2 regions of the Microbacterium sp. AG790 genome follow, and region 1 is predicted to be linked to the other one. Evidence: predicted binding sites of a transcription regulator. Region 1 holds the regulator's gene; the other holds the start of a gene.

Region 1 (3,405 bases):
GATGTCGTCCGCGACCGCTTCGGGCACCGGATGCGTGTTTTCGTTGACGTTCAGCGCGACGGGCAGCGGAGCCTGGGGAGCGCCGTAGGGCGTCAGGCCGCGCAGGTCGTCTCTGAGGGGAAGGTCATCGAGTCGAACGCTCACCCTCACCATCGTAGAGGTCGCCGTGATGAGCGGACGAGGCTGATCAGTGGCCGGCGGAGTACTCGGCCGGGATCGCGATGCTCTGTCCGGCGTCGAGGCTGCCCGAGTCCAAGGCGTTGAGTCGAACGATCGCGTCGACGGCGTCGCGCGGGTCGACGTCAGGTGCGACCGCGCGTGCGATCGACCAGAGCGTGTCGCCCGGCTGAACCGTGACGTGGGTGAACGTGACTCCCGAGGATCCCTCATTGGACGCCAGCGCGCCGCCGCCGGACACGATGCCGATACCGAGCGCGACGATGACGGGGATGGAGGCGAGGAAGGCGAGCACCCGGCGACCACGAACCGTCAGGCGCAGACGGGTGGCGGGGGCCGCCGCGATGACACGGCCGCGGGGCGAGGCGCCGAGGATGTCGATCGTGGTCATGGGTTCCTCCTTGAGACGTGTCCCGCGCCGCGGCGTCGGGGGTGAGAGCGTCACCTCGAAGATTCGAGTCGAGATTCGCATCCGCCTCTCGGCCGGGAGAGCCGGATGCGAATCTCTGTTCCGAATCTATCTTCGATAGTGTTCGAGTGTCAAGCGATACGGTTCTCGCAGATGAATCGAATCCGACACGCGCACGCGTGCCGTCCGACCGTGCGAAAACCGGATACGGTTTCGACAAGACGACCCCATCACCAACCTCCGACATTCGAAGGCTCTGCCTTCCGGGGACGCGATCGAAGGAGCGCGCGACATGGCCGAGAAGCCTCAGACACGCAGGCGGAAGAGCCTCAGCGACAAGCAGCTGAAGATCCTCGAGGTGATCCAGACCTCCATCGCGCGCCACGGCTACCCGCCGAGCATGCGCGAGATCGGCGATGCCGTGGGCCTGAAGTCGCTGTCCAGCGTCACCCACCAGCTCAACCAGCTGGAGCTGAGCGGCTACCTCCGCCGCGACGCCGGCAAGACGCGCGCGATGGAGGTCCTCATCGATCTGCCGGGTGCCGCCGCCGAGAATCCCGCCGACCTCGCTCCGGCCGTGGGCGATGCGGCACTGGTCCCCTTGGTCGGGCGCATCGCGGCGGGCGTGCCGATCACGGCAGACCAGCAGGTCGAGGAGATCTTCCCCCTCCCCCGCCAGCTCGTCGGCAAGGGCGACCTGTTCATGCTCAAGGTCAGCGGCGAGTCGATGATCGACGCCGCCATCTGCGACGGCGACTGGGTCGTCGTGAGATCGCAGCCGACCGCGGACAACGGCGACATCGTCGCGGCGATGCTCGACGGCGAAGCGACGGTGAAGACCTTCCGGCAGCGGGACGGCCACACGTGGCTGCTCCCCCGCAACTCCTCCTTCGAGCCCATCCTCGGCGACGACGCGGTGGTCCTCGGTCGCGTCGTGGCCGTCCTGCGCGCGATCTGATCATGTCGCGGGCGCGCGCCCTCGCATCGGCCGTCGCAATCGTCCTGGCCGTCGTCTGCCTCCCGTTGTCCATCCTGAGCGTCTGGGCGCGGGTGCAGCTGGTCGACGAAGACGCGTTCACCGCGACGCTTGCGCCGCTGGCCCGTTCGACCGCCGTCCAGGACACGCTGATCGCGGCATCCACCGACGCGGTCGACGCGAGGCTCGACGCCGAGGTCCTCACCGGCTCGATCGTCGACGGCATCATCGGGCTGGGCGTCGGCGACCGGGCGGCAGACGCATTGCGGCGGCTGCAAGCGCCCGCCGCCGCCGCCGTGCAGGGTCTCGTGCACGACACGATCGCCGGTGCGATCCGCTCCGACAGCTTCGGGGCACTGTGGGACCAGCTTCTTCGGCAGTCTCACCGCGCGCTGACACTCGCCGCGACCTCCGATGGCGCCGGCGTCGTGGTGCAGACCGAGGCCGGACTCGGCATCCAGGTCGGCGCCGTGGTGGCGGGCGTGAAGGAACATCTGAGCGCGCAGGGCGTGGCGTGGGCGACGCTCATCCCCTCCGTCGATCACGTCGTGATCATCGGCTCCGGAGACACCCTCGCCGCCGTTCGATCCGGGTATGCGCTCGGCCTGACGGCGGGATGGTGGATGCCGGTCGCCACCGCGATCCTGTTCCTCACCGGGATCGCGCTCGCTCGGCGACGCCTCGACGCCCTTCGGCGGGCCGCGCTCGCGGCGGCGGCGGGCCTCGGAGCGCTGCTGATCGCGGCCGCGGCGGGCCGGGCGGCCGTATCGTCCGCCGCAACCGGGACGGCGCTCACGCCGGCCGCGGCGGCCGCCGTCTACGACCAGCTGGTGTCGGCGGCGGTCGGCGCGGCCGGGGCAGCTCTGGCGATCGCTCTCGCCGTCGCCGCCGGAGCGTGGCTCGCCGGTCAGTCCGCGCGGGCGGCGGCTCTTCGCCGCGCGTGGAGTCGTTGGGGTCTTCGCCGCGCGGCGGCGGACGAGTCCTCCGACTGAGCGGACGGCGTCACGGGCTCGCTTCGGGGATCAGCTCTGCGGCGCGCAGCACGCCCAGAACGGTGTCGTGGTTGTTGAAGGCGTAGAGGTGGATGCCGTCGGCGCCGCCGGCGACAACGGACCGCGCGAGGTCGGCGGCATGGGCGAGGCCGACGGCGCGCTGCGCGGCGGCATCCGGAGCCGACTCGAGCGCCGCGGCGAGAGCGTCGGGGCGCGCATCCCCGGTGAGCTCGAGCACTCGGCGCAGTCGCCCCGGAGAGGTGATGGGCATGATCCCGGGCACGATCGGGATGACGACCCCGGCGGCGCGGGCGCGCTCGACGAAGTCGAGGTACTCGTCGGCGTGGAAGAAGAGCTGTGTCAGGGCGGACGTCGCCCCGGCGGCCTGTTTGGCCAGAAGTGCGTCGATGTCCTCGTAGCGGTGACGCGAACGCGGGTGACCGTTCGGGAACGCCGCGACGGCGATCTGGACGCGGTCGCCGTCGGTGACCTGCACGGCTCCCGGAAGCCCCGGGATCTCACGCTCGCGATACGGCGAGCGCTCCGCCTGCACCCGGCCGATCAGCTGCACGAGCTGAGCGGCCGACTCCAGATCGCCGAACACGATGTCGTCCTCGCCGACACCGACGGGCGGGTCGCCCCGCAGCGCCAGGAAGCGGGTGATGCCGGCATCGAGGAACTCGCGGATGACCGTCGTGGCTTCGGCGTAGCTGCTGCCGACACAGGTCACGTGCGCGACGGGCGGAACGGTCGTCTCGCGGAGGATGTGCGTCAGCACGGTGAGCGAGCGGTCGGTCGTCGAGCCCCCCGCGCCGAACGTCACGGAGATGAAACGCGGACCGGCGGCGGCG
Region 2 (3,405 bases), on a different contig from region 1:
CGGGCCCCTCGCGTCTGACCCACGACGGGCGCGCGCTCGCTGTGGTGCGCGCCACGGGCAGCGGGGAGATCGCCGTCGCCGTTGCCGCGCCCGGGTATGTGCCCGCCGTGGTGCGGGTCGTCGCAGGAGCGTCGACTGCTCGCTGACCTGTGCCCACCTCGCTCAGAACGGGGGCGGATCCTCGGTCGCGGGAACGAACCTCACCAGTGACGGTGGCCGGTCGGTGTAGCGGCGCCCCGTGGGGCCGGTCCACTCGAGTGTTCCGCCACCGAGATGGCGCACACGCCAGGCGGTGTGGTGTTTCATCGTGTGGTGGCGTCGGCAGAGGTGCGCCAGGTTCTCGTGTGCGGTCGCGCCGCCGTCTGCCGCTGCGGTCGTATGGTCGCGGTCGCATCCGTGGGCCGGCCGGGTGCAACCGGGCGCGCGGCACCGTTCGTCGCGCGCGGCGAGGTAGCGGGAGAGTTCCGCGCTGGGGCGATAGCGGTCGACGGCGACCGGGATGCCGGTGTGCGGATCGGTGAACACACGATCCCAGCCGGGCGCCAGTCCCGCGAGTCGGCGGGCGATCGCCGGGTCGATGGGGCCGTGACCTGCGAGCATGGCAGGTCCGCCCGCCGGGTCTCCGGCGAGGGTCAATGCGGGGACCGTCACCTGGATGCGGGCGCGGATGGCGTCCAGACCCGCGCCGGTGGCCGTCGTCGATGGTGCTGCGGTCAGCAGCAGGTCGCCGAAGACGTCGGCGCGAACCTGCGCGAGGGTGCGGCGCTGCGCGTCGGCGGATCGGCTGGTGACGATGGTGTCGGCATCGTCGCCTCGGGCTCGCCGGGGCTCGCCGCACGCCTCCTTGGAAGTGTCGGTGTCGGTGTCGGTGTCGGTGTCGGCATCGGTGTCGGTGTCGGTCCGGTCGACGATCGTCCGCGCGCGTGTCGTGAGCGAGTCGTAGATCGCGTACGCGATCGGCGCGGGCAGGTCGGCGATGAGTCTGGCCATGCCGTCGTCGAGGTCGAACAGGCGCACGGATCGCTCGTCCGCTGCCCGGTGCACGGCGTCGTCGAACGCCGCCGGGTCGATGGTCGCCGCGATGGCTTTCGCCGCTTGGGTCATTCGCGAGGGAGATTCCGTCCGTGCCGCCTCGAGCGCGAGGGTTTCGAAGCGGGCGCGATCCTCGCTTGTTCGCAGCACCGCGCCCGCTCGCGCGATGGCCCAGGCATGGCCGGCGTCGATCTCGCCGTCGGCCCATGACGCGTGGGTGCGAGGAAACAGCGTGGTCAGCAGATACGCCTCGGACATCCGTCGCTGCACGCCCCGGTCTGAGGCGCGCAGCGCCATGCCCAACTCCAGCGCCACTTCCCGAAGCGGCAGGTCCGCGTCGCTCGACCGGAGGGGTGAGCTGCCCCGCTGCTGAGCTTCTTGTCGCAGCAACGCGGTCCGATCCGCGACCAGTCCGACCGCGTCGGCCAGCAGTCGAGCTTCCTCGGCCTGGACTTCGGCTATCCGCCGCCGCGCATCCACCACATCGGCGACCAGCCGGTCCAGCGCCGGCCACAGCGTATCGAGCACGCGGCCGATGTCGGCCACGTCTTCCCGGTGCGCGCTCACGTGCATCATCCCCTCGCCCCGGACAGGCCGGAGGCGCAGAACCCGCATCAGGATCGGGGGGGATACGCGGGGCTTCTCTCCTTCAATAATAGAACAAAGATTCGAATATTGCAATGGACAATTCGCACACATCGTGATTCGCGACGGGGTGCGATGCATGATGGGTGGCGGCAGAGGCCGGTTCGTGGTGGTGCTACCGCCGTGTCGGATCGGGCAGCGAGATCGGCGTCGTTCCCGCCACCTCGTCGCTGAACTCCTCCGGGGTCACGATCGACAGGGGCCGGGTCTCGTCCAGCGAGAGGGCGAAGCGGCGCGACTCGTGGCGGTGCAGGCGCCCCGACCACAGCAGCCATCCGAAGCCGACGGCGAAGGCGACGAATGCCGCCGCGGCCCCGAGCAGGATGGCGGCACGCGCCCCGTATTCCGCGGCCACCCAGCCGACGATGGGAGCGCCGATCGGCGTGCCGCCCATGAGGATCGCCATGTACAGCGCGAGCACGCGCCCGCGCAGTGCCGGATCGGTCGTCGTCTGCACGTAGCCGTTCGCCGTCGTCAGCGTCGTGACCACCGAGAACCCGGTGAACATCAGCGTGATGGCGTACAGCCAGTAGTCCGGCATGAACGCCGAGACCGTTCCCGCGACCGCGAACATGCCGGTGCCCACGATCACGAGACGCATCCGCGCACGATCCCGCCGGGCGGCCAACAGGGCCCCGGCGAGTGAGCCTATGGCCAGGATCGAGCTCAGCAGCCCGTAGCCGTCGGCATCCCGTCCGAACTCGAGGGCCATCGTCGAGGCGAAGATGGGGAAGTTCATGCCGAAGGCGCCGAGCAGGAACACCATCACGAACGTCACGATGAGGTCGGGGCGGCTGCCGACGTAGCGGAAGCCGTCGGCCAGGCGCGACGCGCCGGGCGCGGTGATTCGCGGCACGAGCTCGTCGGAGCGGATCAGTCGCAGGGCCACGATCATCGCGAGGAACGTCACCGCGTTGACCAGGAAGACCCAGCCGGTGCCGACCGCGACGATGACGACGCCGGCGGCGGCGGGCCCGATCATCCGGGCGCCGTTGAAGGATGCCGCGTTCAGCGCGACCGCGTTCGAGGCGTTCTCGCGGTCGACGAGATCGGACACGAACGCCTGGCGCGTCGGGTTGTCGAAGGCGGCCACGAGGCCCAGCGCGAAGGCGAAGACGTACATGAGGGGCAGCGTCATGACGCCGCTGAGGATCAGGATGCCGATGGTCGCCCCGAGCACGAGCAGCGAGCTCTGCGTCACCATCAGCAGCCGTCGCCGTTCGAAGCGGTCGGCGACCCAGCCCGTCACGCTCACCAGCAGCAGGGGAGGCGCGAACTGCAACGCCATCGTCACGCCCATCGCCCCCGCGTCGTTGTGCGTGAGCTGCGTGAGCACGACCCAGCTGAGAGCTGTGGCCTGCATCCAGGCGCCGATGTTGGAGACCAGGGCGCCGATGAACCAGACGCGGTAGTTGAAGACCGAGAACGAGCGGAACATCGCGTTCGATGAGCGGGTGGACGAACTCATCGGGCGGCCACCTCCCGCATCAGCTCGGCGGCGGAGCGCAGCAGCTCGCGCTGCGACGCCGTCAACTCGGCCAGGGCGTCTTCGAGCCACGAGTCGCGGCGCCGGACGGTCTCCTCCACGACCGCGCGACCCGCGTCGGTGAGCGCGATGTTGACCTTGCGGCGGTCGTCGGCATCGGTCGTGCGCGTGAGGTAGCCCGATTCCTCCAGGCCGTTCACCGTGCGGTTCATCGACGGCGCCGACACGCGCTCCCGGTCGGC

What was found. The regulator LexA, encoded in region 1, represses DNA repair genes until DNA is damaged. The targets are predictions, from matches to a motif close to TCGAACANNTGTTCGA.
Region 2: DEU37_RS01725 (HNH endonuclease signature motif containing protein) is a predicted target of LexA. The motif match lies at 1,689-1,704, and genes of this name have one in related genera.

Annotation. Positions count from the first base shown of each region.
Region 1 is NZ_RBWZ01000009.1:38,267-41,671, forward strand. Features, by position in the region: gene DEU37_RS09760 (histidinol-phosphate transaminase) at 1-153, opposite strand, end outside; gene DEU37_RS09765 (LysM peptidoglycan-binding domain-containing protein) at 188-568, opposite strand; gene lexA (transcriptional repressor LexA) at 879-1,544, shown strand; gene DEU37_RS09775 (hypothetical protein) at 1,547-2,554, shown strand; gene DEU37_RS09780 (methylenetetrahydrofolate reductase) at 2,565-3,405, opposite strand, start outside.
Region 2 is NZ_RBWZ01000006.1:249,602-253,006, forward strand. Features, by position in the region: gene DEU37_RS01720 (glycoside hydrolase family 2 TIM barrel-domain containing protein) at 1-146, shown strand, start outside; gene DEU37_RS01725 (HNH endonuclease signature motif containing protein) at 163-1,605, opposite strand; gene DEU37_RS01730 (MFS transporter) at 1,793-3,145, opposite strand; gene DEU37_RS01735 (MarR family winged helix-turn-helix transcriptional regulator) at 3,142-3,405, opposite strand, start outside.